Regions from separate parts of the Pantoea anthophila genome, predicted to be linked through region 3. Evidence: riboswitches for the same ligand, from Rfam matches in the RefSeq annotation. Region 3 holds a riboswitch; each other region holds the start of a gene.
The links. Region 3 has a riboswitch for fluoride ahead of OJ965_RS00805 (DHHA2 domain-containing protein). Riboswitches for the same ligand answer to the same signal wherever they lie in the genome.

Region 1 (3,268 bases), on a different replicon from region 3:
TGCGGAGGTGGTCGCGCTGGGCCGTGGCGCTGAAGGTGTTCAGCCGGGCCAGCGGGTGGCGCTTATGCCCTACATCGCCTGCCTGCACTGCGACGCCTGCCAGAGCGGTAAAACCAACTGCTGTGAGCAGATCTCCGTGATTGGCGTCCATCAGGATGGGGGATTCAGCGACTACTTAAGCGTGCCGGTCAGCACGCTGCTGGCGGTGGATGAAGTGACACCGGAGGCGGCTGCGCTGATTGAGCCGTTTGCCATCAGCGCGCATGCGGTGCGTCGGGCTGGCGTGACCGCCGATGAGCAGGTGCTGGTGGTGGGTGCAGGGCCGATTGGCCTGGGTGTGGCTGCCATTGCCGCTGCCAGCGGTGCGCAGGTGATTGTGGCGGACACCAGCGCATTTCGTCGTCAGCATGTCGCTGACCAGCTTGGCCTGGTGGCGCTGAACCCGGCAGACGCGGCATTCGATGCCGCGTTGCGCGAGCAAGCGGGCGGGCGGCTGCCGCTGAAAGTGATCGACGCCACCGGCAACCCGGCGGCCATGAACAACGCGGTCAGCCTGATACGGCACGGCGGCACGGTCGTCTATGTCGGCCTGCACAAAGGCGATCTGGTGATCCCGGACAGTGAGTTTCACAAAAAAGAGGCCACCCTGCTCGGGAGCCGGAACGCCACCCGCGAAGATTTTGATCGGGTCTGCTCCCTGATGGCCAGCGGTCAGCTGCGCGCCAGCATGATGCTGAATCACTCTCTGGCGTTCTCCACGCTGGATGAAACCTTTGAACCGCAGGTCATCAACAATCGCGAACTGATCAAAGGCGTGATTCATTTCGACCGGTAACGCGGCCAGCCAGCGCGTCAGGGCGCGGTGAGGGTGTTAAAGAAGTGCGCCCGCACCGCGTCAGCATCCACGCCGAGCGCGATGCGCTGGGCGGGCAGACCGGCAAACGGGTCCTGCCGGGAGGCCAGTGCGCTCAGCCTGCGCACCGTCTGACCGCAGGCGATCCCTTCGGTGATCACCCGCAGCGGGCTTTCGGCCAGGGTAAACGCCTCTGGCAGACTCAGCCATGCCACCGCCAGGGTGTCGTGCAGCGCCATGCCGTTAAATCCCTCTTTCGCCAGACTGTAAGCCAGGTAAGGGCGACAGATGGCGCTCAGCACTGGCTGATTCAGCCGCTGAACCTCTTCGCCAGTGATCAGGACCTTGTGGGTAACATCCAGCGGGATCACCACCACGTTCAGCGCCGAGGTGAGCACCTGATCGGCAGCATGCGGATCTTTCCAGATATTAAATTCGCTGAAGGGCGTCACGTTGCCACTGTGTCCCCCGCTGCCGAACGCACCGCCCATGATCACCAGCTCTTTCACCAGCGGAATGATGTCGGGTGCCTGATTAATGGCCGAGGCGATGTTGGTCAGCGGACCGATCGCCACCAGGGTGATCTGATGCGGCTGTGCCCGCACGCTGTCGATAATAAACTGCACCGCGCCGGGGGCCTGATCGCTACAGCTGTTTTCAAACGCATCACCCAGCCCGTCCTGGCCGTGCAGGGTGGCGGGGGCCGACGGGGCCTGCGCCAGCGGTCGCGCGCAGCCGCGATAAACCTCTGCGTCGATCGCCATCTTCTGGCAGAACAGCCGGGCATTTTTCACCGCCTGACCCACCGCCACGTTGCCGAAAACGGTGGTAATGCCCAGCAGATGCTGGGTGCGCGCCGCATAGGCCAGCGCAAAAGCATCATCCACGCTGATATCAGTATCAAAAATCAGGGTTCGCATCGCCTCTCCGTCACCGACTTTCATTCCTCAGCATTACCCCGCCCGCAGCGTGGGCGTCAAGCATTTACGCCAGCCGGGCCGGTTTCCCGGCGCAAGGTTGCCAGCCTGAAACGGGCGTCGTATTATCACCGGCTCAAGGTGATGGCGTGCCACCTTTCCCAACCGCCGGTGGGCTTAACACCGGCTGATGACGCCTGACACTCAATCCTTTCGCGGGAGCTGAGGCGTCAGGCGCAGTTTATCTCTGCCTCTCCTCTCAGCCCGGCGTTAATCTGTAACCAGGAGCAAGTTATGTTGAAACCGTTACTGGCGGTGATGATCGGCGGCTCGGCCGGCTGTGTGCTGCGCTGGCTGTTCGCGATGCGCTTTAATGCGCTCTTTCCCAATCTGCCACCCGGCACGCTGCTGGTGAATCTGATCGGCGGGCTGGTGATTGGCGGTGCGATGGCCTGGTTTGTTCGCCACCCTGACATCGACCCGATCTGGAAACTGCTGATCGTCACCGGCCTGTGCGGCGGACTGACCACCTTCTCCTCCTTCACGGCAGAATTAATGGTGTTGCTACAATCAGGTAAGTATCTCTGGGCGATGGCCAGCGCGCTGGTGCATGTGATCGGTTCACTGCTGATGGCGTTTGCCGGTTTTGCGCTGGTGACGCTGCTGGGCTGAGCCGGTTAACCGGCCCCTGTGCGCCAGAGAAACAGAGGGGTTCAGGTCACGCCCGTCTCTCACCGGGGGCATGACCTGAACATCACCGATTATTCCGGACGATTAAGGAGCCGAGCAATGCGAACCAACCCCACCTTCCTTAACCTGGTGTTGTTAAACGGTGAACCCGGCCAGAAACTCCAGGCGGCGCGTGACGCCGGTTTCGATCAGGTGGAGATCTGGCGCGAGGATGTTGAGGCGTGCGAGGGCGGTGCGGCGGCGCTGGCTGAGATCGCGGCGCGGCAGGGACCCGGCTTTACCAACCTCCAGGTGCTGCGCGATTTCACCGGCGCACCCATGGCACTGCGCGCACAGAAGCGCGAAGAGCTGCGTCAGTTTATTCAGATCGCCCAGGCGCTGGGCTGCGATACCCTTCAGGCTCCGGCCAGCACCCGGGAAGATTGCTGTGCCGAACTGATCGATGATGACCTGCGCTGGATGGCCTCTGAAGCCGCGCGCTACAACATGCGCATTATGTATGAGCCAATGGCCTGGTGCAGTGTGGATAACACGCTGCCGCTGGCGTGGCAGCGGTTGCAGCGGCTCGACCAGCCGAATATTGGTCTGGTGGTCGACCTGTTCCATATCTGCGCGCGCGGGGGCGACGCCGCCCATCTGGATGGCATTCCGGCCGACCGCATTTATGAGGTGCAGTTGTGTGATATGGCCGCCGTTCCGGCTCAGGACAAACAGAGCCTGATGGCGATGGCGAAGCATCAGCGTCTGCTGCCTGGCGACGGCATTATCGACGTGGATCGCTTTGTCGATAAGCTCAAAAGCGCAGGCT
Region 2 (3,268 bases), on a different replicon from region 3:
CCGCGGCAGGCATGCCGGAAATCGGTCACATCGCGCAGGGTATAGGGTTCGTTGCCGGCATTCTCTTCTGGGGCTGCGGCCTGTGGTGGATGCTGCTGGCCACGCTGATAACCGTGCGATACTTCCGTGAAGGCATCCCGTTCAACCTCGGATGGTGGGGCTTTACCTTCCCGCTGGGCGTGTACACCGTGGCCACGCTGAAGCTGTCTACCCTGATTGACCTCGCATTCTTTAAAGGCTTCGGTGCGCTTCTTGTCGTCATGCTGGCGGCCATGTGGCTGCTGGTCGCGGTGAAAACAGTGCGCGGAGCATGGAGCGGTAAACTGTTTGTTTCTCCCTGCCTGGCAGGCCTGGACCGGAAGCCGTGAGTGAAACCTGCGCATCGCTGCTGGACCCGTTTTTACGCGAGGAACGCCTCGCGGCAGTCACCGCGCCGCACGTGGCCGCGCTGAATCACTGGGTCAGCGGGCAGCGTCAGGCCGGCGTGGAACTGCCGTGGTTTGATCCGGCCGACGGCGGGACCGGGGCCGGACTGCTCGTCCTGCTGCAGTCGCCGGCGCGCAGCAGCCCGTCACCCCGGTTCGTGTCGCGTGATAACCCGGGGCCGGCCCAGAAGAATCTGGGGCGGTTTCTGGCGGAAGCCGGTATTGCGCGCCGGGACAGCGTGCTGTGGAATACGGTGCCCTGGGTCAGTAACGGGCCGCAGAAACGGCCCTCAGCGGCGGACATCCGTACCGGCTGCGCCTGGCTTGAGGACATGCTGGCGTATCTGCCCGCGCTGCGCGTGGTGGTGCTGGCCGGTGCCGTAGCGGCGCAGGCACGCGGGACGGTCAGTCAGCTGCGCCCAGGCGTCACGGTGCTGACGATGCCTCATCCCAGTCCGCTCTCGCTCTGCACAAGCCCGGCGGTGCCGGAAAAAATTCGTCGGGTACTGCGCGAAGCACGCGCTGCGCTGGCGGGCTGAGAGCGCAGCCGGAATAATACTGACAGGTTTTGCAACCGGCTCTATACTCAGATCACAGGGTGATGGCGTTCCACCTTTCCCAACCGCTCCGTTCCGGAGCTGATGACGCCTGATGCGACTCTTGATTTTCAGGAGGTGCGTCAGGCCGTCCTTACTTTCTTCCCGGCCTGCGTACTTCCCTTTATGGGGAGAGACCCTTGATACACGTTTTTGGCCACATCAATCCTGACAGCGACGCTATCTGTACGGCCGTCGTCACCGCGCACTGGCTGACCGGGCGCGGCATGGACGCCCGCGCATGGCGTCTCGGCGAGGCTAACCGCGAAACCCGTTTTATCTTTGACGCCGCCGGCCTGACGCTGCCGCCGCTGCTCGCTTTTCCGCTAAAGGATGAACGGGTCTGGCTGGTTGATTTCACCGAGCCGGCGCAGGGGCCTGACGACCTGCTCCGGAGCAACGTCGTGGGCATCACTGACCACCACCGGCTGGGCGGGCTGATAACGCAACTGCCGCCGGAGGTGCATATCCGCCCGGCTGGCAGCAGCGCCACGCTGCTCTGGCTGCTGATGGACGCTGAAGTGCGCCGTACGCTGCCCCCGACGCTCGCCGTGCTTCTGCTGGGCGCACTCCTGAGTGACACCGTGAACCTTCGCTCGCCGACCACCACCGAGGACGATATCCGTTCGGCCACCGAGCTCGGCGTGCTGGCCGGCGTAAACCGCAAAGCCTTCGCTCGTGACCTCCTCACCGCAAAAACAGACGTCAGCGGCCTCAGCGCACAGCAGCTGCTGGACAGGGACCTCAAGGCCTTCGTCATTGCCGGTACCGACGTGCGCATTGCCCAGATTGAGGTCAGCTCACCGACACAGGTTGCCCCCGTGATGGACGACCTGCTCGCAGCCCTGGCGTATCTGGCAGACCAGTCGGGGGCTGGCCTGGCGGTACTGATGCTGACCGACATTCGCGGCGGGTTTTCAACGCTTTACTTCGCCGGGCGGGAGAGCGTTAACGCCGCCTCCTGCTCAATACCGGGCATGCTCAGCCGCAAAAAGCAGCTTCTGTCGTGGCTTGAGTCCCGCCTTAACCAGAACGGGAGTTCATTATGACCTGCTACACCCACGCACTGATACTTGTGAACGATAAAGACGACGGCACCCTCCTGCTGAAACGCGCGGTTGCGCTGGCGCAGCCGCTCGGCATGAAAATCACCCTGGCGCACATCAGCGACGACTACCGGGAGATGAACTACGTGTCCGACAGCCTGATGGACGACGTCGTGTCGGAAGAGGTGCTGAAAGGCAAAGCATTTATGAGTGAGCTGGCGGCCTCTGTGCCTGAGACGGTAGACACGCGGGAGCTGGTGACCATGCGCCGCGTTGAGGACGTGGAGAAGTGCATCGCTGAGCTGGGCGTGGACCTCGTGCTTGCCGGGCACCGAAACCGCTTTATGGGAATGCTCACCTCCCGCTCGGCGGACTACATCAACCACCTTACGGTGGATGTGCTTATCACTCACCTGACTGACTGAACCGGGAGAAACACCATGCGCTTTACACTGGATAACGTGACCGCCCGTGAAATTCTTGACTCGCGCGGCAACCCCACCGTTGAAGTTGAAGCCCGGACCGCGGACGGGATGATGGCGCGCGCCTCGGTGCCTTCCGGGGCCAGTACCGGCTCGCGCGAGGCCGCAGAGCGCCGCGACGGTGACGCACACCGTTTTGGCGGCAAAGGCGTACTGGATGCCGTCAGGGCGGTTGATACGGAAATCTGCCAGGCCGTGCGCGGCAGCGACGTGCGCGAACAGCGTCAGCTGGACAACATTATGCTGGCGCTGGACGGCACGGAGAACAAGAGTCGGCTGGGTGCCAATGCCATTCTGGGCGTGTCGCTGGCGGTGGCCCGGCTGGCGGCACAGGCCTCGCAAGAGCCGCTCTGGCGCTACCTGGGAGGCCTGCAGGCGAACCTGCTGCCCGTGCCGTGCATGAACATCATCAATGGTGGCGTGCACGCCCGCGGTCAGGGCGCGGACTTTCAGGAGTTCATGATAGCGCCACACGGCGCGCCCACGCTGCGCGAGGCCGTGCGCCAGGGCAGCGAGGTCTATCAGGCGCTGCGCCAGATCCTGCTGGACAAAAACCTCTCGGCGGCAGTGGGCGACGAAGGCGGCTTTGCGCCCGCCGTGTCGTCGAACCGCGACCCGCTGGCGTTTATCGTACAGGCGATTGAAAAGGCGGGATACCGGCCCGGAGAGGACATCAGCATCTGCATGGACCCCGCCTCAAGTGAGTTTTACGCTGACGG
Region 3 (3,268 bases):
TTTACCCGGCAGCAGCACAGCATTGACCAGATGACGGCCGTCTGGTTACTGCCGGTTGTGGCTGCCGAGGTCGCAGCGGTCAGCGGCGGCCTGCTGGCGCCGCACATTGCCGACACCCACGCGCAGCTCGGCATCATTATTACCAGCTACGTGCTGTGGGCTTACTCCGTACCGGTGGCGCTGAGCATCCTTGCCATCCTGCTGCTGCGTATGGCCCTGCACAAGCTGCCGCACGAAAGCATGGCAGCCTCAAGCTGGCTGGCCCTGGGGCCGATTGGCACCGGTTCGCTCGGTATGCTGGTCATCGGCGGCGATGCGCCCGGGGTGTTTGCCGCGGCGGGCATGCCGGAAATCGCTCACATCGCGCAGGGCGTGGGGTTCGTTGCCGGCATTCTCTTCTGGGGCTGCGGCCTGTGGTGGATGCTGCTGGCCACGCTGATAACCGTGCGATACTTTCGTGAAGGCATTCCGTTCAACCTGGGATGGTGGGGCTTTACCTTCCCGCTGGGCGTGTACACCGTCGCCACGCTGAAGCTGTCCACCCTCGTTGACCTGGCGTTCTTTAAAGGCTTCGGCGCGCTTCTTGTCGTCATGCTGGCCGCCATGTGGCTGCTTGTCGCTGTGAAGACGGTGCGCGGGGCATGGAGCGGGAAACTCTTTGTTTCCCCCTGCCTGGCAGGCCTGGACCGGAAGTCGTGAGTGAAACCTGCACGTCGCTGCTGGACCCCTTTCTGCGCGAGGAGCGCCTCGCGGCGATTACCGCGCCGCACGTAGCCGCGCTGAATCGCTGGGTCAGCGGGCAGCGTCAGGCCGGCGTGGAACTGCCGTGGTTTGATCCGGCCGACGGCGGGACCGGGGCCGGACTGCTTGTCCTGCTGCAGTCGCCGGCGCGCAGCAGCCCGTCACCCCGGTTCGTTTCGCGAGATAACCCGGGGCCGGCCCAGCAGAATCTGGGGCGGTTTCTGGCGGAGGCCGGTATTGCGCGCCGGGACAGCGTGCTGTGGAATACGGTGCCCTGGGTCAGTGACGGGCCGCAGAAACGGCCCTCAGCGGCGGACATCCGCAGCGGCTGCGCCTGGCTTGAGGGCGTGCTGGCGTATCTGCCCGCGCTGCGCGTGGTGGTGCTGGCCGGTGCCGTAGCGGCGCAGGCCCGCGGGACGGTCAGCTGCCTTCGCCCCGGCGTCACGGTGCTGACTATGCCTCACCCCAGCCCGCTGTCGCTTTGCACAAGCCCGGCAGTGCCGGAAAACATCCGCCAGGTGCTCCGCGAGGCACGCACTGCGCTGGCGGGCTGAGAGCGCCGCCGGAATAATACTGACAGGTTTTGCAACCGGCTCTATACTCACAGTACAGGGTGATGGCGTTCCACCCTTCCCAACCGCTCCGTTCAGGAGCTGATGACGCCTGATGTGACTCTTGATTTTCAGGAGGTGCGTCAGGCCGTCCTTACTTTCCTCCCGGCCTGCGTACTTCCCTCTATGGGGAGAGACCTGTGATACACGTTTTTGGCCACATTAATCCTGACAGCGACGCCATCTGCACGACCGTCGTCACCGCACACTGGCTGACCGGGCGCGGAATGGATGCCCGCGCATGGCGTCTCGGCGAGGCTAACCGGGAAACCCGCTTTATCTTTGACGCCGCCGGCCTCACGCTGCCGCCGCTGCTCGCTTTTCCGCTAAAGGATGAACGGGTCTGGCTGGTCGATTTCACCGAACCGGCACAGGGGCCTGACGACCTGCTCCGGAGCAACGTCGTGGGCATCACTGACCACCACCGGCTGGGCGGGCTGATAACGCAACTGCCGCCGGAGGTACATATTCGCCCGGTTGGCAGCAGCGCCACGCTGCTCTGGCTGCTGATGGACGCAGAAGCGCGCCGCATGCTGCCCCCGACGCTCGCCGTGCTTCTGCTGGGCGCACTCCTGAGTGATACCGTGAATCTTCGCTCGCCGACCACCACCGAAGACGATATCCGTTCGGCGACCGAACTGGGCGCACTGTCTGGCGTAAACCGCAGAGCCTTCGCCCGTGACCTCCTCACCGCAAAAACAGACGTCAGCGGCCTCAGCGCACAGCAGCTGCTGGACAGGGACCTCAAGGCCTTCGTCATTGCCGGCACCGACGTGCGCATAGCCCAGATTGAGGTCAGCTCACCGTCACAGGTTGCCCCCGTGATGAACGACCTGCTCGCAGCACTGGCGTATCTGGCAGACCAGTCGGGAGCTGGCCTGGCGGTGCTGATGCTGACCGACATTCGTACCGGGTTCTCAACGCTTTACTTCGCCGGGCGGGAGAGCGTTAACGTCGCCTCCTGCTCCGTACCGGGCATGCTCAGCCGCAAAAAGCAGCTTCTGCCGTGGCTTGAGTCCCGCCTTAACCAGAACGGAGGTTCATTATGACCTGCTACACCCACGCACTGATACTTGTGAACGATAAAAACGACGGCACTCTTCTGCTGAAACGGGCGGTCGCGCTGGCGCAGCCGCTCGGCATGAAAATCACCCTGGCGCACATCAGCGACGACTACCGGGAGATGAACTACGTGTCTGACAGCCTGATGGACGACGTCGTGTCGGAGGAGGTGCTGAAAGGCAAAGCGTTTATGAGTGAGCTGGCGGCCTCCGTGCCTGAGACGGTAGACACGCGGGAGCTGGTGACCATGCGCCGCGTTGAGGACGTGGAGAAGTGCATCGCGGAGCTGGGCGTGGACCTCGTGCTTGCCGGGCACCGAAACCGCTTTATGGGAATGCTCACCTCCCGCTCGGCGGACTACATCAACCACCTTACGGTGGATGTGCTTATCACTCACCTGACTGACTGAACCGGGAGAAACACCATGCGCTTTACACTGGATAACGTAACCGCCCGTGAAATTCTTGACTCGCGCGGCAACCCCACCGTTGAAGTTGAAGCCCGGACTACGGACGGGATGATGGCGCGCGCCTCGGTGCCTTCCGGGGCCAGTACCGGCTCGCGCGAGGCCGCAGAGCGCCGCGACGGTGACGCACACCGTTTTGGCGGTAAAGGCGTGCTGGATGCCGTCAGGGCGGTTAATACGGAAATCTGCCAGGCCGTGCGCGGCAGCGACGTGCGCGAACAGCGTCAGCTGGACAACATCATGCTGGCGCTGGACGGCACGGAGAACAAGAGTCGCCTGGGTGCCAATGCCATTCTGGGCGTGTCGCTGGCGGTGGCCCGGCTGGCGGCACAGGCCTCCCACGAGCCGCTGTGGCGCTACCTGGGTGGCCTGCAGGCGAACCTGCTGC

Region 1: linked by a shared signal. The riboswitch ahead of crcB (fluoride efflux transporter CrcB) and the one ahead of OJ965_RS00805 (DHHA2 domain-containing protein) in region 3 are both predicted to bind fluoride.
Region 2: linked by a shared signal. The riboswitch ahead of OJ965_RS02390 (DHHA2 domain-containing protein) and the one ahead of OJ965_RS00805 (DHHA2 domain-containing protein) in region 3 are both predicted to bind fluoride.

Annotation. Positions count from the first base shown of each region.
Region 1 covers NZ_CP110473.1:247,995-251,262, forward strand. The annotation lists gene OJ965_RS03685 (zinc-binding alcohol dehydrogenase family protein) at 1-835, shown strand, start outside; gene OJ965_RS03690 (nucleoside hydrolase) at 853-1,773, opposite strand; fluoride riboswitch at 1,902-1,977, shown strand; gene crcB (fluoride efflux transporter CrcB) at 2,065-2,442, shown strand; gene OJ965_RS03700 (sugar phosphate isomerase/epimerase family protein) at 2,560-3,268, shown strand, end outside.
Region 2 covers NZ_CP110472.1:41,872-45,139, reverse strand. The annotation lists gene OJ965_RS02400 (TDT family transporter) at 1-368, shown strand, start outside; gene OJ965_RS02395 (uracil-DNA glycosylase family protein) at 365-964, shown strand; fluoride riboswitch at 1,014-1,083, shown strand; gene OJ965_RS02390 (DHHA2 domain-containing protein) at 1,162-2,070, shown strand; gene OJ965_RS02385 (universal stress protein) at 2,067-2,492, shown strand; gene eno (phosphopyruvate hydratase) at 2,508-3,268, shown strand, end outside.
Region 3 covers NZ_CP110471.1:164,679-167,946, reverse strand. The annotation lists gene OJ965_RS00815 (TDT family transporter) at 1-699, shown strand, start outside; gene OJ965_RS00810 (uracil-DNA glycosylase family protein) at 696-1,295, shown strand; fluoride riboswitch at 1,345-1,414, shown strand; gene OJ965_RS00805 (DHHA2 domain-containing protein) at 1,493-2,401, shown strand; gene OJ965_RS00800 (universal stress protein) at 2,398-2,823, shown strand; gene eno (phosphopyruvate hydratase) at 2,839-3,268, shown strand, end outside.